Regions from separate parts of the Lysinibacillus sp. PWR01 genome, predicted to be linked through region 1. Evidence: riboswitches for the same ligand, from Rfam matches in the RefSeq annotation. Region 1 holds a riboswitch; each other region holds the start of a gene.
The links. Region 1 has a riboswitch for thiamine pyrophosphate ahead of thiM (hydroxyethylthiazole kinase). Riboswitches for the same ligand answer to the same signal wherever they lie in the genome.
Positions count from the first base shown of each region.

Region 2: another riboswitch for thiamine pyrophosphate. It lies ahead of thiC (phosphomethylpyrimidine synthase ThiC); the one in region 1 lies ahead of thiM (hydroxyethylthiazole kinase).
Region 3: another riboswitch for thiamine pyrophosphate. It lies ahead of thiT (energy-coupled thiamine transporter ThiT); the one in region 1 lies ahead of thiM (hydroxyethylthiazole kinase).
Region 4: another riboswitch for thiamine pyrophosphate. It lies ahead of ACEVFT_RS14925 (ABC transporter substrate-binding protein); the one in region 1 lies ahead of thiM (hydroxyethylthiazole kinase).

Region 1 is NZ_JBHERJ010000089.1:126,245-132,143, reverse strand. Features, by position in the region: gene ACEVFT_RS20855 (RDD family protein) at 1-115, opposite strand, end outside; gene sppA (signal peptide peptidase SppA) at 128-1,141, opposite strand; gene mbcS (acyl-CoA synthetase MbcS) at 1,329-2,912, opposite strand; TPP riboswitch at 3,103-3,200, shown strand; gene thiM (hydroxyethylthiazole kinase) at 3,288-4,055, shown strand; gene thiD (bifunctional hydroxymethylpyrimidine kinase/phosphomethylpyrimidine kinase) at 4,043-4,867, shown strand; gene thiE (thiamine phosphate synthase) at 4,857-5,501, shown strand; gene ACEVFT_RS20825 (alpha/beta-type small acid-soluble spore protein) at 5,572-5,787, opposite strand.
Region 2 is NZ_JBHERJ010000104.1:12,907-18,805, reverse strand. Features, by position in the region: gene ACEVFT_RS24670 (methyl-accepting chemotaxis protein) at 1-1,357, shown strand, start outside; gene ACEVFT_RS24665 (AEC family transporter) at 1,470-2,399, shown strand; TPP riboswitch at 2,469-2,583, shown strand; gene thiC (phosphomethylpyrimidine synthase ThiC) at 2,724-4,502, shown strand; gene ACEVFT_RS24655 (catalase) at 4,624-5,899, opposite strand, start outside.
Region 3 is NZ_JBHERJ010000038.1:48,045-53,943, forward strand. Features, by position in the region: gene ACEVFT_RS05605 (polyphosphate kinase 2 family protein) at 1-57, opposite strand, end outside; gene ACEVFT_RS05610 (hypothetical protein) at 275-970, shown strand; gene map (type I methionyl aminopeptidase) at 999-1,754, opposite strand; gene thiT (energy-coupled thiamine transporter ThiT) at 1,917-2,477, opposite strand; TPP riboswitch at 2,611-2,718, opposite strand; gene ACEVFT_RS05625 (magnetosome magnetite crystal formation protein family) at 2,846-3,169, shown strand; gene ACEVFT_RS05630 (hypothetical protein) at 3,225-3,347, shown strand; gene ACEVFT_RS05635 (AAA family ATPase) at 3,388-5,899, opposite strand, start outside.
Region 4 is NZ_JBHERJ010000073.1:46,922-52,820, reverse strand. Features, by position in the region: gene ACEVFT_RS14935 (ABC transporter permease) at 1-668, opposite strand, end outside; gene ACEVFT_RS14930 (thiamine-binding protein) at 668-958, opposite strand; gene ACEVFT_RS14925 (ABC transporter substrate-binding protein) at 960-1,955, opposite strand; TPP riboswitch at 2,110-2,220, opposite strand; gene parC (DNA topoisomerase IV subunit A) at 2,341-4,779, opposite strand; gene parE (DNA topoisomerase IV subunit B) at 4,776-5,899, opposite strand, start outside.

The DNA.
Region 1 (5,899 bases):
AACCAGCAGTTTTTAATGCATAGTTTTTATGCTTTGCTGATTCTCCTGATGTCTTCATAAGAAAGCCATTTTCCATAGAGGGTGAACCTTGCATAACAATTTCATTGTTTGTCATTGTGCTCCCCCCCTAGTATTCCCCGTATAGATACATCATTTTCGGTGCGCTATAGTCCGTCATGATTTTCATTAGCATTTTCTCTTCTGCAGATGGACCAAACATGGAGCCAATTTTCATACCAACGTATGATTGCCAGCCACCCATATCATATGAATACTCAAATAAAGCGGCATCTTCAAGTCCATAATCTTCACGAAGAGCTGCAATGGCCGCTTCTTCATCACCAATTTCATCAATTAATCCTGCTTCAAGCGCTTTTGTACCACCAAGAATACGACCATCTGCAACCTTCTTCACTTCTGCTTCAGACATATTACGTCCCTGTTCTACAATATCTACAAATTCTTCGTACGTTTCATTAATCATATCTTGCATCATTGCACGTTCCTCTGCTGTCACTTCACGCATTGGGCTTAGCATATCTTTATGCTCCCCTGATTTAAACGTCTCAAATTTAACACCAACTTTTTCAGCCAGCTCTTGATAGTTAATGGATTGCATGATGACACCAATAGAACCTGTTATTGTATCACGATGGGCAAATATTTTATCTGCAGGTGCCGAAATATAATAACCACCTGAAGCGGCCATAGAATCCATTGATACATAAATTGGAATTTGTCGTTCTTCTTTAATTTTCAGAAGCTTTTTATAGATTTCTGCTGATTCCTTCACACCACCACCTGGTGAATTGACGCTTAAAACAACACCCTGTATGGACTCATCATATAAAATATTATCCAATTGTTCTAAGAAAAATTGATGATCATAGGCAACTGGTTGCCACAATGTACTTGAGCCAATATCTTGAATCGCTCCATCTACCTTTAAATAAGCAATTCGCTTATCAAAATTTTCCCCTTCAATTACATTTTCATATACATCTAAATTATTACCTGCCATTAAACTATCAAAATTACCTAGGAAATCTGCTTTAAAAAGCGCAAAAATGGTGTTAATTCCTAATGAAAATAGTAAAAGAACACCTGCAACTACTAAAGCAACCCACCTTTTTACATTCATGTCTTTCCGCCTCCTTAACACGTAATACGTATGAATTACACATTTGTTTCATTTTTTTGCAATAATACTATGCAAAAAGCTTTATGCTATTTATTTCCTTATCCTACCTTACCTAAAAAAATTAAAAAAATCAAAGTCCATACCTTTGCATGAACTTTGATTTTCGACATTATTTCCTAGGAAATGATCATGATTGGAGTTGTTTGATTTCTTGTTGTCGTAATTCGACACGTCTAATTTTCCCTGAAGATGTTTTCGGTAGCTCCTCTACAAATTCAATAGCACGTGGATATTTGTATGGAGCAGTCAGTGATTTCACATGACTTTGAAGTGTTTGAATAAGTGCTTCATCACCTTTTTCATCGTTGCGCAGAACAATAAATGCCTTGACAATATTTCCACGGACTTTATCAGGACTCGCAACCACTGCAGCCTCTTTCACAGTCGGATGCTTCATTAGGGCATCCTCTACTTCAAAGGGTCCAATCGTATAGCCTGAGGAAATAATGACATCGTCGCCTCGGCCATCAAACCAAAAATAGCCATCTTCATCTTTATAGGCACGATCTCCTGTAATATACCAATCCCCACGAAATTGTAAATTTGTACGTTCAGGATCATTTAAATATTTTTTAAAGAGGGCTGGTGTTTCACGATGAACAGCAATATCGCCCACTTCTCCCACAGTAACGGGTTTGCCCAAATCATTAATAATCTCAACGGTGTTGCCAGGAGTAGGTTTCCCCATAGAGCCAACTCGCGCCTCCATCCCCACCATTGTTCCCACCAATAATGTATTTTCCGTTTGCCCGTAGCCATCTCGTACTTGTAATTTGAATGTTTCCAAGAAAACTTTAATGATCTCACTATTTAAAGGCTCACCAGCTGATACAGCTTGGCGAATTGCACTTAAATCATATTCATGTAAATTTTCAAGCGCTGCCATAAAACGATATTCTGTTGGTGTACAGCATAGTACATTGATTTTGAATTTTTCAAGCAATGCTAAATAAGTAGCTGCTTCAAATTTACCTTTGTAGACAAATGCGGTAGCACCACTACCCAAAGTAGCAAGAAACGGACTCCAAATCCATTTTTGCCATCCTGGTGCTGCAGTTGCCCAAACAATATCATTTTCATGTACACCCAGCCAATGTGGTGCTGTTGTTCGTAAATGTGCATAGCCCCAACTATGAGTATGCACCGCTGCTTTCGGATTTCCTGTTGTTCCGCTTGTATAGGCTAAAAATGCATTGTCAGTGCTTTTAGTCGGGATAGGGTTTATGTAAGTTGTAGGTTGATTATGCATTTTTTCAAGTATGTTCTGCCAAGGTTCGTGTGCATGCCCTATGACAAATTGCAATATGCCTTGTAAATTCCCCACTTCATCAAATTGTTCAATATAAGGTTCAAATGCAATAACCGCTTTAGCATTGGCATGGTGAATACGATATTCAATATCTTTTGTTCTTAACATTTCTGAGCTTGGAATAATGGTTAAACCCGCTTTCAATGCAGCAATATACACAATATATGCTTCCACTGAACGTGGTACCATCACTAAAATGACATCACCTTTCTTTAAGCCTTGCTTGGTGAAAACATGTGCTGCTTGATTCGCTTTTTCCAATAAATGTGCATATGTAATAAATTGGACGTCTTGATTTTCTTCATAAATGATTAAAGCATTTTTTGTTGCATCCTGCGCATATTTTTCAATTTCCTCTGCTATGTTATACCATTCTGGTGCAACTAAATCTTGTCTTTTCATGGCAAATGCCCCCTTTTGCTATGACACATTATAAAACTCCTTTTTCATTATTTTCAATGGTTTACACTCAATTTCTTTAAAGTCATGACAACTATCATACTTTGCTATATGGCATCAGTCACGTTTTGTTTATAGGAAAACTAGTTATTGAATACATATGAAAAGTGTGGTACATTTTGGTCAACTAAATACAAGATTGCAGGGGGACTCGCAAGAGTTGAGAAGGTAAAACCTGACCCTTTGAACCTGTTAGTTAATACTGACGTAGGGAGCAATAGACATCGTTTTTTACAGATGAAAGGCTCTTTTTCGTGCATTTTTACACAAAAAGAGCCTTTTTTGCATGCTTACGTCCATCCACAGAGGAGGACTACAATGATATTTCAAACAATTCGTCAACAGCAACCACTCGTCCATTGCATCACCAATTATGTAGTGGCAAATTTTCAAGCAAATGGTTTATTAGCAATAGGTGCCTCACCGGTAATGGCTGATGACAGCCAAGAGACAGAGGAAATGGTAGCGATTGCTCAAGCACTATTAATTAATATTGGAACGCTTAATGATCGTACAAAAAGCGCCATGCTATTAGCAGGTAAAAAAGCGAATGCACTTGGTATTCCTGTTATTTTAGATCCTGTTGGCGTTGGAGCCACAACTTATCGTAAGGAAACCGTCAAACATTTACTTGAGAACATACAATTTGCTGTGATTCGCTGTAATCTTGGCGAGCTTGCTGCAATAGCCGGTGTAGATTGGCAACAAAAGGGTGTCGATAGTGGTCATGGCTCCATCGCTATGGAAGCAGAAGCCACATTATTGGCTCAACGCTATCAATGCATAGTTATTGTAACGGGGGAACGTGATTTTATAACTGATGGTAAGCATAGCCAATGGATTGCTGGTGGTCATCCACAAATGACGGAAGTAACGGGTACAGGTTGTTTACTAAGCGCAATTTGCGGTGCTGCCTATCGTGTTGGACCTAACCCTTACCAGCAATTAACAGAAACACTTACTTACTATAAAAAAGCAGGTTTACTAGCATCAGCATTTACTGCAGATATCGGTGATTTTCAAATCGCCTTACTTAATGCTATACATCGTTTGTCAAAGGATGGTGAAGCTTCATGCATATTGTAACGACGATTGCTGGCTCAGATAGCGGAGGCGGTGCTGGTATACAGGCTGATTTAAAAACATTTCAGGAATTAAAAGTGTTTGGCACCTCTGTCATTACAGCATTAACTGCACAGAATACATTGGGTGTAACAGGTGTTTACCCAATTGACGTTTCCTTTATAAAAAAACAATTCGAGGCCTTAGTAGAAGATTTTTCAATAACTGCAATTAAAACAGGAATGCTTTATTCCTCAGCTATTATCAAAACAATCGCAAGCATGATCGGTGAGCTAAACATTCCACTGATTGTTGATCCAGTGATGATTGCAAAAGGTGGAGAAAGCCTATTGCAGCAAGAAGCTATCGATGCACTATGCTCAACTTTACTACCACTTGCTACGGTTGTTACGCCCAATATACCCGAAGCAGAGACACTTACAGGGAGAACTATTCATCATTTTGAAGATATGAAAGAAGTAGCTCAAAGCTTGTTACAACTTGGTGTACAATGTGTCATCATCAAAGGTGGACATTTAACAGATCCACTTTATGCTATTGATTATGTATTTTTCAAAAATGGACGATCTTTTTCGATGCAGTCTCCTCGAATCCAAACAAAAAATACGCACGGTACTGGATGTACATTTTCAGCAGCACTTACTGCTTTTCTTGGACGGGGATTTGCTATGGAAGAAGCCATTATTGAAGCTAAAAAGTTTATCCAATTAGCAATTATGTATGATTTATCGATTGGAAATGGTCATGGACCCACAAATCATTTTGCTTATCAACAGCATAAGGAAGCCTGTGAGGTGATTATTCATGAAACGTAAGGATTTGCAGCTTTATTTTATTATGGGTACGAGCAATGTTCCTCATCATGAACAATCGATCTATATCCTAGAAAAGGCATTACAAGCAGGCATTACAATGTTTCAATTTCGCGAAAAAGGTCCTCATGCGTTAACTGGATTAGCCTATGAACAGTTTGCACGCCAATGTCAAAAACGATGTCATCAGTATAGTGTACCCTTTATCGTTAATGACGATGTCGAGCTAGCGATGCGACTCGGTGCTGATGGTGTTCATATCGGACAAGATGATTTACCTGTTGGAGTAGCACGTAAAAGAATTGGGAACATGATTCTTGGTGTTTCTGTCCATTCACAGGACGAATTGCAAACGGCTATTAACCATCAAGCTGATTATGTAGGGATTGGTCCAATCTTTGCAACATCTTCTAAAAGTGATGCACAACCACCTTGTGGCACATCTTTTTTACAGCAGGCTCATTATCTTCATCCTGAATTACCGATTGTAGCAATCGGAGGAATTAATTGTACAAATGCACATACTGTATTTCAAGCTGGTGCTGATGGTATTGCTGTGATTTCAGCTATCTGTCAAAGCGAAGATATTGAACATACAGTATCTACGTTTAAGTCTTTATGTCGTATAAATAAATGATCAATAAACAAACTAAAACCAGTGCCTTTTACGGTCACTGGTTTTAAGTTTATAAATGCTTAATCAGCATTTATTGGTTGTTTGGCATACCTTTTAATTGAGATTCTGCCATTTGTACAAGACGTTTAGTGATTTCACCACCAACGGAACCGTTGGCACGAGCTGAAGCTTCAGCTCCTAATTGAACACCAAATTCTTGTGCAATTTCGTATTTCATTTGATCAAGTGCTTGTTGTACACCAGGTACTGCAAGCTTGTTTGAACTGCGGTTGTTGTTTGAAGTCATGTCTCTCACCTCCTTGTGAATATAGAATGTGCGATATTAGATTTTTAATACAAAAATTTTAGAGGTAAATTGTACCTCTATTGGAATACCGTTAATCACGCAAAAAAGCCGT
Region 2 (5,899 bases), on a different contig from region 1:
TATGCAAGAGGATCCTACTTGGACAAGTATTAGTAAGACAATGGAAAATGGTGAGCTAACAAGTATATACGTTGATTCTAATCAACTGAAGGAAAAAGCATATAATGTTTTTGCTCCAATGATTTTAGAGGATATTGACGAAACATGGACTGTTCAAGTCGTGCTAGCTGAATCAAAGATTCTAGAGACATATAATCATGTATTTGTATTTACGATTATTGCTTCTATTATTATGGTTGTTTTGATGACAGCAGCAAGTGTGTTATTCATCTATAAACAGTTAAAGCCACTTAAATTTTTACGTGCATCGATTGAAACTGCGGCTGAGGGAGATTTAACACAAAAAGTAGAAGAGAAATATATTAAGTCTGATGAAATTGGTGCAGTGGCGATTGCTTATAATAATATGCTAGATAAAACCAATAGTGCGATTCAATCCGTGCTTAATTCTACGATGTTATTGAACCAATCTTCTAATCAGGTACATGAGGCGTTTAATGAAGTAGTTGCTTCTAGTCAGGAGGTTTCTATAGCTATCAATGAAATTGCACAAGGAGCTTCGAAGCAATCAGAGGATACAGAAGAAACAAATTATCGAATGATGGATTTATCTGATCAAATTGATGCCATTACGGCTCTTTCCAACGAAATGGATGAGCTATCTCATAAAACAGGTGTAACGACAGAAAAAGGATTGCATGAAGTTGAAAGCTTACGGGAGCGTAATATGGAGACAAATGAGATGAATGGGCGTATCCAGCAGCAAATGGAATCATTGGCCTCTAATATTGCGAATATTAATCAGATTATTGCTTCAATCCAGAGCGTTACCGAGCAGACTAATCTGCTAGCTTTAAACGCAAGTATTGAGGCTGCACGTGCTGGTGAACATGGTAAAGGATTTGCGGTAGTTGCAGAGGAAGTTAGAAAGCTGGCGGAACAATCTAAGAATGAAACAGAAATTATCAAGAGTACAGTAGAAAGCATTCTTGAAAATTCTCAGCAAACGGTTGCAGTCATTGCATCTAATGCAGATTTAATGCACGCTCAAAATGAGTCAGTACAAAGCACGCAACTAGCATTTAAAGATAGCAGTGACTTGTCAGGTTCAATTGCGAATTCTATTAGTGAATTAATGAATAAACTATCTAGTATGTTAGAGCATAAAAATCAGGCAATCATGTCCATCCAAAGTATTTCGGCTATTTCAGAGCAAACAGCAGCTTCTGCAGAACAAGTAAGTGCTTCTGCTATGGATCAACAAGCAGAATTACAAAAAGTAGCAGAGTCTATTCAAAGTATGAACGATATTTCAAATGAGCTACAAGAAGTTGTAAATCGATTTAAGCTTGCTTAAAAGGAAAGGCTGCCTTCAATATAGAGGCAGTCTTTCTTTTATTGTGAAGGTAAGAGAAATTGACCTAAAAAGAATTCAGCACTACTATTAACACTGGAAGGGGGACATTGATATGATGTATCTCGGAATGATTTTCTTTCAAATTGTTGTACCTATTTTAGTGTTACTTGTAATAGGCGCTATACTACAAAAGAAATTTCGCTTTAACTTAAAAGCATTGTCTCAGCTTATTACATATTGCTTTATGCCAGCGGCTGTTTTTGTAAATTTATATGAAACACATGTAGAATTATCTGTTCTGGGAGAAGTCGGATTATTTATTGTGCTCTTTATCGGTAGTCAAATGATACTCAGTCATTTGATGGCGAAAGGGCTAGGTTTAGCCAAAACAGAGGCAGCAGTCTTTAAAAATAGTGTGGTGCTTATTAATTCTGGCAATTACGGTATTCCAGTGGCTCAAATGATTTTTGCCACGCAACCTATTGGCGTAGCCATTCAGGTCATGCTTGTAATCTTTCAAAATATGACTACTTATACATATGGTTTGTACAATTTAATTTCCTCTACGAAGTCGGGTATGACAATCATCAAAGATTTCTTTAAAATGCCCATTATTCATGCACTGATTATAGGCGTTGCTATGAACTATTTTGATATCGGTATACCGCAGTTTATCAAAATACCGGTAGAGCATGTGGCAGATGGATTTATTGCTGTGGCATTAATTACCTTGGGTGCGCAATTGTCACAACTTGAGATCAAATCAATGTTTAATAAAACGGTCTTTGTCAGCTGTTTTACACGATTAATTATTGGACCAGCTGTTGCATTAGTCATTATTTATGTATTGGGATTAGATGGAGTCGTCGCACAATCACTGTTTATAGCCAGTGCCTTTCCAACATCTCGTAATAGCTCTAGTCTAGCATTGGAATATGATGTAGAATCAGCAACAGCCGCGCAAGCTGTTTTATTTTCAACTATTGTGAGCTGTATAACCGTAACAATTGTGATTTATTTTGCAGAAGTATTATTTACCTAGTTAGTTGAAAGATAAAAAATATAACTTCCATCTCTTAGTAATATCTGCTACACTAGCATCAAACTAAATAGTATTAACTAGGGGAGTCTGATGAGTCAGGCTGAGAGGGAAACGCTTAGAGGTTTCTTGACCCTTTGGACCTGATCTGGCTCATACCAGCGTGGGAAAGTTAAGAAGCTATTGCAGAGTATGCAATTAATAGACCTTTACATTCATGGCCGGATCCAAATAATTATTTTGGATTCGGCTTTTATTTATTTGATTGTTGGGGTGAGCTAGATTCGGTCCTTGTATCAAAATATATTTAAGGGAGAGAAGTAGCTCATGTCAGCAATTAGTGAAAAGAATATTACGATTATGTCCAGCTTTGAAGGAAGCAAAAAAGTATATGTGGAAGGATCACGCCCCGATATTTTAGTACCTATGCGTGAAATCGCATTAAGTCCCACAACAGGAAGTTTTGGAAATGAAGAAAATGCACCTATTCGAGTATATGATACGAGTGGTCCTTACACAGATCCGGCCTATCAAGCGGATATTACAAAAGGTTTACCAGTTTTACGACGCACATGGATAGAAGAACGAGGGGATGTTGAAGAATATGAGGGGCGTACGATTAAACCAGAGGATAATGGTTTTCGTCGTGCAGATGACCCCCGTAATCATGAAAATGTCTTTCCTGAATTAGCAAGAAAGCCTTTACGTGCTAAAAAAGGTAAAAATGTAACACAGCTTCATTATGCGCGAAATGGCATTATAACACCTGAAATGGAGTTCGTAGCCATCCGTGAAAATATGGACCCTGAATTTGTTCGTTCAGAAATTGCAGCAGGGCGAGCTATTATGCCTTCTAATATCAATCACCCTGAGGCAGAGCCAATGATTATTGGCCGTAATTTCCATGTGAAAATCAATGCAAACATTGGGAATTCGGCGGTATCTTCGTCCATTGCAGAAGAAGTTGAGAAAATGACGTGGGCAACTCGATGGGGTGCAGATAATATTATGGATCTATCGACAGGTAAGCATATTCATACAACGAGAGAATGGATTATTCGAAATGCTGCAGTGCCAGTGGGAACTGTGCCAATTTATCAGGCTTTAGAGAAAGTGAATGGCATAGCAGAGGATTTAACATGGGAGGTATATCGTGATACCCTTATTGAACAAGCCGAGCAGGGTGTTGATTATTTCACCATTCATGCAGGTGTCCTTTTACGCTATGTACCGCTTACGGTAAATCGTGTAACAGGCATTGTATCTCGTGGGGGTTCTATAATGGCACAGTGGTGTTTATATCATCATCAAGAGAATTTTCTTTATACACACTTTGAGGAAATCTGTGAAATTATGAAAGCTTATGATGTTGCTTTTTCCTTAGGTGATGGTTTACGTCCAGGATCAATTGCAGATGCCAATGACGAGGCACAATTTGCAGAGCTTGAAACACTAGGTGAACTAACGCAAATTGCTTGGAAGCATGATGTTCAGGTGATGGTTGAAGGGCCAGGTCATGTACCGATGCATCTCATAAAAGAAAATATGGATAAGCAATTAGAGGTTTGTAAGGAAGCGCCCTTCTATACATTAGGCCCACTAACAACAGATATTGCTCCGGGTTATGATCATATTACCTCAGCCATTGGTGCAGCGATGATTGGCTGGTTTGGTACAGCGATGCTTTGTTATGTGACACCGAAAGAGCATCTTGGCTTACCGAATCGTGAGGACGTTCGCGTAGGTGTTATTACTTATAAAATTGCTGCACATGCTGCTGATTTAGCAAAAGGGCATCCTGGTGCACAACAACGAGACGATGCACTGTCTAAAGCACGTTTTGAATTCCGTTGGCGTGATCAATTCAATCTGTCATTAGATCCAGAACGCGCAGTGGAATATCATGATGAGACACTGCCAGCAGAGGGAGCAAAAACAGCGCACTTTTGTTCTATGTGCGGTCCTAAATTCTGTAGTATGAGAATTTCACAGGATATCCGTAATTATGCTAAAGAAAAGGATTTAAATACTACTGAAGCGATCCATCAAGGTATGAAGGATAAGGCGGAAGAGTTTAAAAAAGCAGGTAGTCAAATTTACCAATAATGAAAGAAAAGGCTTATGTCAAATTATAGACATAGGCCTTTTCTTAATCAAAAAACTCCATGTGAATGATGGATTCACATGGAGTAAAAGTTGGATTTGGATATCAATAATAAGTGGAATATTAAACGTTTGTTGGTTGTTTTACATATGGGTTTGTAAGGTCCATACCTTCTAATGAAAGACCCATCGCTTTTGCAACACCTTCACCGTATGCTGGATCAGCTAGATAGCAGTGAAGGATGTGACGACGCTTGATGAATTCTTCAACAGAAGCCATATCATTCGCTGTATTTTCAAATAGGCGTTGTTGCTCTTCCGCAGTCAATAGACGGAATAGTTTACCTGGTTGTTCAAAGTAATTATTATCGTCTTCACGGAAGTCATGAATACCTGCATGACCATCAATGCGTAATTCAGGCTCTTTATGGTCTAAGTTATGCTCCCATTCACCATAGCTATTTGGTTCATAGCCTAAAGTTGAACCAAGGTTGCCGTCAAAGCGCATTGCTCCATCGCGGTGGAAAGTACGGAATGGGCATTTTGGTGCGTTAACAGGAAGCATATAGTGGTTTACTCCTAAACGATAGCGTTGTGCATCCGCATAGGCAAAAATACGACCTTGTAACATTTTATCTGGTGAGAAGCTAATACCAGGGATGATGTTAGATGGTGCAAATGCAGCTTGTTCCACTTCTGCAAAGTAGTTGTCCGGGTTTTTATTTAACTCAAACTCACCTACAGGAATTAATGGGAAATCTTTTTTATACCATACTTTTGTTAAATCGAATGGGTTGTATGGTAGCTCACGAGCTTGCTCCTCTGTCATAACCTGAATATACATTTTCCATTTAGGGAAATCGCCTTTTTCGATGGCTTCATATAAATCACGTTGTGAAGATTCACGGTCTTGACCAATAATCTCATTCGCCTCGGCACCAGTTAAGTTTTTAATGCCTTGCTCTGTACGGAAGTGGAACTTAACCCAAACGCGCTCATTATCAGCATTGATAAAGCTATACGTATGAGATCCAAAACCGTGCATATTGCGGTAACCAGCTGGAATACCACGGTCAGACATAACAATTGTCACTTGATGAAGTGCTTCAGGTAATGAAGTCCAGAAATCCCAGTTAGAGTTGGCATTTTTCATATTTGTACGTGGGTCACGTTTTACCACGTGGTTTAAATCTGTAAAGTGTAATGGGTCACGGAAGAAGAATACAGGTGTATTATTCCCTACTAAATCCCAGTTCCCTTCTTCTGTATAGAATTTAAGGGCAAAGCCACGAATATCTCGCTCAGCATCTGCTGCGCCACGCTCACCAGCAACTGTAGAGAAACGTGCGAACATTTCTGTTTTCTTGCCAATCTCTGAGAAGATTTTCGCTTTTGTATAT
Region 3 (5,899 bases), on a different contig from region 1:
ATACATCTTTTTGTCTAGTTCAATGGATAGGTCTAGATTTTTCAAATTTTGTGCCATGAAACTTCACTCCTTTTATTTGGATATTCTTATTGTACTAAAGAAATATATGGATGCCTATCAGGCATGGTAAATTGTAGATATTATTAGTAAAACAACACGATACATTGTTAGGAATTTCCGTTATAATAAAAAAAGTGACAGTACTATACTTATTTGTCTTTTCCCTATACAATCTAACACGAAGGGAGAGGAAAACATGCCTCGGTTTATCATGATGACAATCTCTTATCTTGTCTCAATCATCCTAACCTTTTCATCCTTTTTCGTGAACATCAACGGTCAATCTTCGCTAGAAATCGCTAATCGTTTTTCTGTAGTATTTGCACCGGTTAGTATAAGTCATGTAATTTGGATTATCATTTATTTATTACTCGGTTATTGGTTAGTTATGAACATCAAAAAGACAACTTTGAAACAGTCTGCGCTCTTTAGTTGCATAAATATATTGCAAGCATTGACGGTATACGTCTGGCATCATGAGTTATTTATTGTTTCTCTTGGCATTACATTACTCTTAGTCTTGTATTTATTTATGCTGTATAATACGTACCCTCTTCAGGACAAAGCCTTGTCTGGTCGTATTCCTTTCTCCATTTATTTAGCATGGATGACATTTATTTTTATCACAAATACAAGCTTTACATTAACGGCTTATGGTTGGAACGGCTTTGGTCTTAGTACGCCTCTTTGGGCAGTGATTTTACTAACATTGGGAGGAGCCATTGCGCTACATATCCGTTTCCATCACTTTGATGTTATGTATCCAAGTGTTTTTATTTGGGCTTATATTGGAATCGCCATACATAATGGTTTTGATGAGCTACTTGTCACTACAGCCGCCTTATTTTTATGTGGTGTTCTCTTTGTTGGCATTTTATTTATTAAAAAAAATCCTGCCTACCAAAAATAAATTGGTTAGCAGGATTTTTCATTATATCCTATTCTTCGTCTAATGACGTTAGGATAATTGGTTTATCCTTTGTCACAATGACTGAATGTTCGATTTGAGCTACAAGTGATTTATCAGGTGTCACGAATGTCCAGCCATCACCAGCTTCTACGATATGCTCTGCTTTTGCTGAGATAAATGGCTCAACCGCAAGCACCATACCTTCTTTCATGATGGTAGAATCCCATGCATCATAATAGTTTAAAATATGATTTGGCTCATCATGTAAAGATTTACCTAAGCCATGACCTGTTAAATTCATAATAACAGTTAAGTCATTAGCATTCGCCTCACGTTCAACTGCTTTACCAATTTGATTTAATTTAGATCCAGCCTTTACCTTTGTCATTGCTCGATCAAAGGCACTTTTGGCAACACGGCATAGCTTTTCTTTGTCTTCATAGCCTTCACCAACAACAAATGAAATACCTGTGTCAGCAAAGTAGCCGTTTAAGGAGCCAGAAACATCAATATTCACAATATCTCCTTCTTGAATAACACGCTTCCCTGGAATACCATGCGCCACTTCTTCATTGACACTAATACATGTATACCCAGGGAAATCATATTCTCCCTTCGGTCCAGAAATAGCGCCTGCCTCCGCAAACATGCGGCCAGCAATTTCGTCTAGTTCAAGTGTTGTAACACCTGGTTTTGTTGCAGCTTTCATCGCTTCGCGAATTTCAGCACAAATGCGTCCTATTTTTTTAAAAGCTTCAATCTCTTCTTGTGTTTTTACAATCATGTATAACGTCCCTTTCATCTAATATCTATTCTTTAATATAACATAACTTTTTATGCGTATAACGATAAACGCTTTAAATATTGTATGCTTTCCTACTTTGCAAAGTGCTATAAGAGCTATTCACAACAAAAAAGTCCCCCCACTCATGTGAAGGGACTTGCATTAAGCTTTTCTTTGCATTAATTGTGGAGCGGCTGTGAATAAAAGAACACCAACGATAGCCGTTAATATAGTTGCTGGTAGCATATATGTACCGTTATAGATGATGGAATAGATCCAAGCATTTTGATCGCCAGCATATTCTGCAAAAAATACAGCACCAGCAATTGTATGTGCCGCGTATCGTAAGAAGCCTGCGAAAACGGTACCTATTATAATATAAAGTGCCATTTTTGTTTTGTTCATATGTTTAGCAGCGTCCAACACTGGTCCACGTACAACTGCCGCTAATCCTACAACTGTAAAAGCAACACCATAATCTAGTAATCCTTGTAGCCAGTGCACGATATAGGAACCAAACATTGTTTGCATAACACCCACAAGTAGTCCCGTTGTTAGCCCAGCTACTAGGCCCCAACGAAACGCGATTAACATAATAGGTACCATGACAAGACTAACTGAGCCACCTTGTGCCCATACTTTAAAGGATACCTGATCAAGTACTAGCCCAATTGCTGCAAATATCGCAATCTCCACTAGCATTAACAGTCTTTTTTTGTCCATACATATTCTCTCCTTTGTTCCGATGTAGGATACAAGAGCAGGAATAGAAATGCGCTGATATGTCTCTTTCTGACACCATTTTCCCCCGAGAATGAAAAAACGATGCCAGGACAGAGCCTCACATCGTACAAGTGTCGGTTTCTATCCACATCCCTACGCAAGCGTTAACTTACAGGTTCGAAGAGTCAAGGCATTACGTGCCCAGTCTCAGCTGACATCATCAGCTCCCCTTGTGGTCGTTACATCTGAATTTATTTGAACATTTTCATTGTACGCAAAGGCTAGGAGGATTACAACCTCTTCCATACATTATTTTTTTGAAACTTTGCTATTATTCATGCGTAAATATTAAAAAAGGAGGTACAACTATGGAGAATCAAAAAATTTTAGCTGCCTTTAGTTATCTTAGTATTTTCTTCGCCCCTTTCATCGTTCCATTAATTGTGTACATTGTGACAAAAGATAGTGATGTAAAAAAACATTCGATTCGTGCACTTGTCTCTCATTTAATTCCTTTTGTTTTTGGCATCCTGTTCTTTATTGTCTTTGTTTTTTCCACATTTAGTTTAGATCCAACCTCCAGTAATAATACAGTGATGATTATTTGGTTTGCTTCATTCGCCATCTATGCCCTCGTCTCACTTGGTATTGTGATCTGGAATATTATTCAGGCTGTTCGCGTTATCCGCTAATGTTTTATTTTTAAGAGAAACAGGTAGTAGTAATTGTAAAAGGAGCTGTTTTTGAATGAAAGTATCAAACGTTGTGAAAACCGCAGTAAAGTTAGCACCGATTGTTATTCCTATCGTCAGGAAAGTAATGGCTGCAAAAAAGGGAACAACGCCTACAGCCACACCTCGAAAAAAATAAACGAAGGCGTATTCCTTTTTTTCGGAAATACGCCTTCGTTTTATTTCACTTCAAAATGTGTTTGACTATGTCCATTCAATGTTTTTTCTACATGTAAAACTGCTGGCATCGCAGATTTCAATTCAGGTACATGAGAAATAACACCAATCATACGACCAGAATCCTGTAAATCAATTAATGTATCAATTGCCTTGTTTAGTGATTCCTCATCGAGTGAACCAAAGCCTTCATCAATAAACATCGTTTCAATATGAATATTACCTTGGAAGCTTTGAATCACATCTGCCATTCCCAAAGCAAGACTTAGCGAAGCATTAAATTTTTCGCCTCCTGATAATGTTTTAACATCTCGTAATTGATCCGTATAGGCATCATAAACATCAAGACCAAGTCCACTTTGCTTTGCATGCTTTTCCAATCTATCTGAGCGTCTGAGCTCAAATTGACCGTTTGATAAATGATACAGCCGTATATTGGCAGCTTCTGTAATTTGATCTAAATAATTAATTTGTATATAACGCTCAAAGGATAGCTTTTTCGCGTTTTGTCCGTTTAATAATCCATAGAGTTCCTTTACTCGCCCTGCTTCCTGTTCAAGTAAATGAAGCTCTCTCGCTATTTCTTCTACCTTTTCAATAAAGCCCTGGCATGCTTGTGCAAAGCCATTCATCTGTTGCAAACGTTTAAATGCTTCCTCATAGGAAATACGATGCTGTTCTACCCTTGCTTCCATCAACACTAAATCTTGCTTCTCTTTCCCTTGAAGATATGTAGCCCCTTCGGTAATTTGGATTTTCAAAGTGTGGACTTGTAAAGCATAGTCGCTGCATGTTTTTCGAAGGGCATCTAATTGCATGGCACTCCGTTTGGCACTAGCATATTCCTCGTAGCTATTGAAACCTATTTCCTGCATATTTGCTGAAAATTGCTGAAGCTTTTCATTCATTTTGAGCTGTAATTCCTCAAAAGACTGTTTGGCAATTTCTACAGTTAATTTTGCATTGCTAGCCGCTTCCTTTGCCACATGCAAATTTTCTTGACTCGCTTGCCATCTTTTTTGCAGATTTTCTTTCTGTTTACTGACATCAGTAAGTTGTTGCTTTAATTGCTGTATAGTTGGTAAGTTAGCTGGCATCTGCTTCAGCTGTTCTTCTACAACCGCTTGTAATCTTGTCCATTCTTTCATCTGCTCCGCTAAATATTGCTCTAGTTTGCTCTGCTTGTTTCGTAGCTGTTCTATTTGATCATGCTGATGTTTTATTTTTAATCGCATATCAGCTAATTGGTTATGAATAATTTTTAAGGTAGCAATTTCTTTCTCCACTTCATGTAAAGTAGCGGTGATCTGTGCTTGGTCTTCTTGTTTAATATGCTGTGCCTCAAGTTGTTGACATGCATCTTGAAGAAGTTGTTGTGCAGATGCTAAAAATGCCTCTTGTTCTAGATACTTACGCTCGTCTGAAGATGCCTTTGCTCTTAATGTTTCTACTTCAGCAAGCTCGATAACTTCCAGTTGCTCATTGTGTGCTTTCTGATGAGTCATACTACCACAGACAGGACAAGGGTCCCCTTCCTTCAGCTGTTTGGCTAAAATACTAGCCTGACTCGTCAACCACCGTTGCTGCAATAGCTGAAGTGCCTCATTGCTTTCTTGATAGAGAATAGCTGAAGCGGCTACATCCTGCTTTGCTAACTCTACTGTATTTTTATATTTCTCAACCTGCTTGACTAAAGCTACCTGTTCCCGTAGTTTCGGTAACTGTTCTAAGTAGCCTTCATATGGCTCACCCTGTTTTTCATAGCCCTCCACCGTTTGAGAAAAATGCTTCAATTGCTCTTGTTCTTTTTCCAAAAGCATAAGGTTATCAGTTACTGCTCGTTTCGCTGTTTCAGCATATTGCTCCGCTATTTGCAGCTGTTGTATATTATTTTCATACGCTTCAAATTTCGGCAATAACGCCTGTAACTGCATTTCCTGCTGTAAGATTTGCTGACGTTCAGGCTCTTTAGCCTCTTCTACTGCATATTCTTCTTGTGCACATTGCAACTGTTCTTCTGCCTGCTGTTGTTTAACTTTCGCTTGTTGAAAGGCTTGTTCTTTTACGTTCAGTTCAGCACGTAAATCCCTGCCTTGTTGTTCTAGCTGCACAAGTCGCTCTGCTTGTTCTGCTAAAGCAATCTCCTGCTCCTTTGCTTGGTATCTATCCTGCTCTTGTAACAGCATCTGTAGTCGTTGCTGTCGATTAGCTTGCTCATCGAATTGTTCATTAAGCGTTTTAGCTAAGCGATAATATTCTTGCTCTTTTTGATGAAGGCTATATGCTTCATCGTATTGTAGCTGTTCATTTTCTATACATTTCTTATAGAAACTAAACTCCTCATCAAGTGCCTGCGTCAGTTGATGTAAATTTCCCGTATTATCAGCAATCAATGTGAATAAAGAGGAAGAACGTTGTGGTAAGGCGCCGACTATTTGACCAAGTAAATGTTCTTTTAATTGTTTGGCACGCTCAAGGTCACTTTCTGCCTCTTTACGTTTGGCATCAAGCTTT
Region 4 (5,899 bases), on a different contig from region 1:
AAAATTGCCACAAATACACGATCTGTGCGGAAGGAGGACTGAGCTAAGGTCATGTAAACACCAATACCCTTTTTTGCACCGAGCCACTCCGCAATCACAGCCCCCATCACACTATATGTAGCAGCAATTTTAACGCCTGAGAAAATGGCTGGATAGGCATGAGGCCATTCCAGCTTCCAAAAGGTTTGTGCCTTGGTAGCACCGATCATGGCAAAATAATGCTTTAATTCAGGGGCCGTTTGCCTAAATCCATCCATCGCTGCAATGACAATTGGGAAAAAGCACACGAGGCAAATAATAATGAGCTTCGGTAATAAGCCAAAGCCAAACCAAATAATAAGCAATGGTGCCAAGACAAGAATGGGAACATTTTGCGACATAATAAGAATTGGATAAAACAACTCCCGAATGAATGTAAAACGATGCAACACAATCGACACCGTTAGACCACAAGCAATGCCAATGGCCAGACCTAGTAAGGCTAATTGCACCGTAGCAAATACATGTGGTAGAAAGGTTTGATACGACTGAAAGGCTTCCCACAAAATACTACTTGGCGCAGGTAATAACCAATGTGGAACTTCAGCAAAATGCACGATTAGTTCCCATATGAATAAGAGGAAGGCGATAAAAATTATCGTCCTTCCCTTTTGCAATGCACGTTTCATTACTGATATTTCTCCGTTAATGTATCCATCGTAATACCCTTTGGCTGATATAAAATTTTCACTTGTGTAATAACATTAATGGCACCAAGCTCGATCATCTTCTCATTCATTTTTTCAATGATTTGGAGCAATGTAGAAAGCTCGCCTTCCATCGTTGTTTCCAATGGATGTACCTCATATTTCACGCCAGAAGCATCGATCACAGCAATCGCTGCATCCACATAAGGTATAACATCTTCATATTTCTCTGTCTTTGGTATGATTTGCACACTGATTAATGAATTTGCCATCTTAATTGGCCTCCTTTTTAGGTAAGAAATCATTTGTAAAGGCTTGTTTCGCATCAAACTCGCCCTCTAGTACATGATTGCTAGACATCCATTTTGCATAGTTTTCCCACACAGAAAGCTTTTGCTCTCCCCATTGCTTGGCATCATTCTGATATTTATCTGCCAGCCATTCCTGACTTTTATGCACTAGCTCTTTATCTAAATCAGGAGCCGCTTCGATTAACATATCAGCTGCTTCACTTGGGTTTTCTATTGCGTATTCATAGCCTTTTGATGTAGCTGCAACAAAGGCTTTGACAACATCAGGGTTGTCCTGTAGCATTTTTTCATTCGTAGCTAGAACAGGTGTATAGTAATCCAATTGATCACTATAATCCGTTAGATACAGCATATTAATCTTTTCCCCACGCAGCTCAGCTTCAATCCCAGTCCATGCATAATAAATCCAAGCAAAATCAATGTCTTTTTCCATCATTGTGAAGAAATCTAAATCCCCTGCATTGACGATATCTAGCTTATTGATATCTGCCTTTTCTGTTTGCATTAATGATTGGAGAACGGCTTGCTCTAATGGCGCACCCCAACCACCATAAGTTTTACCTTCAAAATCCTTTGGCGATGTAATGCCTTTTGATGCAATAGAAGCAAAGCCAGATGTATTATGCTGAATAATCGCTGCGATAGAGACCAGCGGCACATCTTGTACACGCGCCTGTGTAATGCCTTCCTGATAGCTCACGCCAAATTCTGCCTTTCCAGAAGCAACAAGCTGATCTGCGCCCGCCTCACCAGGCATAATTATCTCAACATCTAAGCCCTGTTCCTCAAAATAACCAAGTTTTTTTGCGACATACAGACCTGTATGATTCGTATTCGGTGTCCAATCCAGTACCACAGACACCTTTTTCAGCTTGTCAGTTGCCTGCTTGTCCTCCTTGTCACTACAGCCCACTAAAGTCAAAAGTGCTGCCAATAGAATAAATAACCATTTTTTCATGCGAAAGCCTCCCAGTTTGTAATATGAAAGTGTTCATGAATGAATGTTGTCACCAGAAGAAAGCGTATACAAGGTTTTCAAACTATTGCTTGAAAACATAAAAAAACGCCTAGGATTCCTCCCAGACGTATTACAATCATTCTTCAAAACTTTGCTTTTTTGAATAGATGTTCCCTACGCTGGTACGAGCCAAATCAGGTTCAAAGGGTCAGCGTCTATCGGACACAATCTCAGCTAGCAACTACTAGCCCCCCTACATTCTTTCGCTATGAACTTTTCGATGATTATTATACCCATAGTTACACTTAAATGACAAGGTGCTATTTTTGAATAGCGATTGTATTCAAGACAAAAGCCCAGCTCTCCTAAGAGACTGGGCATGATATTAGCTAGGTTTTTGTTCTTTTTTGGCTGTTAATACATGGGAAATCGCCCCATCTGTTGCAATATCCACTTTAAACGAACCGTTGGAATGGCGATCTGCACGAGACAATGCTTGTACAGCAATTACCTCTTGAACGCCTTTTTCGGTTTCAATCACAACCTGCTCCTCGTCTGTCGCTTGTATAACTGCTACAATTCGGTGAGGATTTGCTTTTAACTCTGTTAATACTTTTAGTCCGCGTTTTGCACGACTTGCTACTTCAACTTCAGCGACATTCATTTTCTTCACGGCTCCACGCTGTGTCACAATCACTACATATTGTGTAACATCAGGCTGTAGCACATTGACACCAACTAAGGCTTCTCCATCTTTTAGCGTGATCCCTTTCACACCGCCTGTTTTCACACCTGTAACGGGTAGTTCCTCCATCGGGAAACGAATCGCATAGGCTGTATCCGTTGTTAGCATCAGTTCTACATCATCCGTCACAAACGATGCATAGATCATCGCATCACCAGCCTTGACGTTCATCGTTTTAATTGGCTTTGAATAACGTGTTACCGCATAGTCTGCGAGTGGTGAGCGCTTAATTTGACCATCTTTTGTGGCTGTGAAGACATACGTATTGGGCTGTTCAAATGTTTCAAAGCCATAGACCGCAATAATCGATTCATCTTCCCCTGTTGGGACAATACTGGAAATATGCTGGCCCAGGTCCTTCCAGCGTATGTCAGGAAGCTCATGAACAGGTTGATAAATATAATTGCCACGATTTGTGAACAGCAATAGATGGTGCTGTGTATTTAAGTTTGCTTCATACAATAAATAATCCGAATCCTTCATGGCAAAATCTTGCCCGTTTGAAGCGGCATGAGAACGTGTCGATGTACGTTTAATATAACCGTCCTTCGTCACTGTCACGACAACCTCTTCACTTGGCACAAGGACATCTAATGTAATTTTAATTTCTTCAATTTCTTGCTCAATCTTCGAGCGACGTGGCTCTGTAAAGCGTTTCTTAATGTCTAGCAACTCTTGTTTAATAACACGTACTAGCTTGGCTTCACTTTGTAGAATGCCCTCTAGCTTGGCAATTAACTTATTTAATTCGTCCTGTTCCTGACGAAGCTCTGTAATATCCGTATTCGTTAAACGATATAATTGTAGGCTTACAATGGCCTCTGCTTGTACCTCTGTAAAATCAAACTTCGCTTGTAAATTAAGCTTCGCATCCTTCTTATCATTAGAAGAACGAATCGTCGCAATCACTTCATCTAAAATGGAAAGGGCTTTAATTAAGCCTTCTACAATATGAGAACGGTCCTTTGCCTTTTGTAAATCGTAAATGGAGCGGTTTGTCACTACTTCTTTTTGATGGGCGATATACGCGTCCAGCAATAATGGCAATGTCATCATCGTTGGGCGACGATTGTGGATGGCAATCATATTAAAATTATAAGCTACCTGTAAATCCGTTGTTTTAAACAAGTACTGTAAAATTCCTTGCCCTGGTACATCCTTTTTCAGCTCAATCACGACACGTAAGCCTGTACGGTCTGATTCATCTCGAATTTCCGCAATACCTTCTAGTCGTTTATCTACACGTTGCTCATCAATTTTTTTCACAAGATTCGCTTTATTTACATCGTATGGTAACTCCGTGATAACAATTTGCTCTTTACCACCCTTGATTGGTTCGACAACTGCTTGAGCACGGACAATGATTTTGCCGCGACCTGTTTCATACGCCTTTTTGATGCCGTCCACACCTTGAATGATACCACCAGTTGGGAAATCTGGCCCTTTAATCACCGTCATCAATTCATCTACACTAACATTAGGCTTGTCTAAGCGCATCAACACAGCATCCAGTACTTCATCTAAGGCATGTGGCGGAATATCCGTCGCATAACCAGCGGAAATCCCTGTAGAGCCGTTGACTAATAGGTTTGGAAAACGTGCTGGTAAAACGGTTGGCTCCATATCCTGGTCATCAAAATTCGGCACAAACTCGACCGTTTTCTTGCCAATATCTCGTAGCATTTCAGCGGCAATAGCAGATAGTCTCGCCTCTGTATAACGCATCGCAGCTGGTGGATCACCATCGACCGAGCCATTGTTCCCGTGCATCTCAATGAGCATATGACGCGCCTTCCAGTCCTGACTCATACGGACCATCGCCTCATACACAGAGCTATCGCCGTGCGGATGATAGTTACCGATTACGTTACCCACTGTTTTTGCGGATTTACGGAACGGTTTATCGTTTGTATTGCCTTCTGTAAACATCGCATATAAAATACGGCGCTGTACTGGTTTAAGACCGTCACGTGCATCAGGCAACGCGCGGTCTTGAATAATATATTTACTATAGCGACCAAAACGGTCACCCATCACTTCTTCTAACGGTAAATCTTGAAACTTTTCTGTACTACTCATGCTTGGTCCTCCTCTTGTTGGATGAATTCATTCTCTAAAATGTTAGAATCATCCTCCATACCGAAGTCTACATTGGCTTCGATCCACTTACGACGTGGTTCTACCTTATCGCCCATTAACGTCGTGACACGTCTCTCTGCACGTGCACCATCCTCGATTGTGACACGAATCAATGTCCGTGTCTCAGGGTTCATCGTTGTGTCCCATAGTTGGTCTGCATTCATCTCACCAAGACCTTTATAGCGCTGTAATATGTAACCCTTTCCAACCTTTTTGATGGCCTTTTGTAAATCATTTTCTGTCCAAGCATATTCAATGACTTCTTTTTTTCCAGTACCTCTCGAGACTTTATAAAGCGGTGGTAGCGCGATATAGACTTTTCCTGCTTCAATTAGTGGACGCATATAACGATAGAAGAATGTTAATAGCAAGACTTGAATATGTGCCCCGTCTGTATCCGCATCAGTCATAATCACTACTTTATCGTAGGCGGAATCCTCCACCGCAAAATCCGTTCCAACACCTGCCCCGATCGCATGGATAATCGTTGAAATTTCTTCGTTTTTCATAATGTCCTGTAGCTTGGCTTTTTCTGTGTTGATTACTTTCCCACGCAATGGCAGAATCGCTTGGAATGTACGATCACGGCCTTGTTTGGCAGAACCTCCTGCAGAATCACCCTCGACTAAATACAGCTCATTTTTTGACGCATTGCGTGACTGAGCTGGCGTTAATTTTCCTGATAGAATCGTACTACCCTTTTTGTTTTTCTTCCCATTTCGTGCATCCTCACGTGCTTTACGAGCCGCTTCACGTACTTGCTGCGCACGAATCGCTTTACGGACAAGGGAAGCCGATAACTCCGCATTTTCCTCTAGCACATACAAAATTTGTTCAGACACCACACTATCCACTGCAGAACGAGCCTCACTTGTACCAAGCTTGCCCTTTGTTTGACCTTCAAATTGTAGTAAGTGCTCTGGGATACGAACAGACACAATGGCCGCTAAGCCCTCACGAATATCTGTTCCCTCAAGGTTTTTATCCTTGTCCTTTAACAAGCCAATTTTTCTTGCATATTCATTAAAGACACGTGTCAATGCTGCTTTTGCACCCGTTT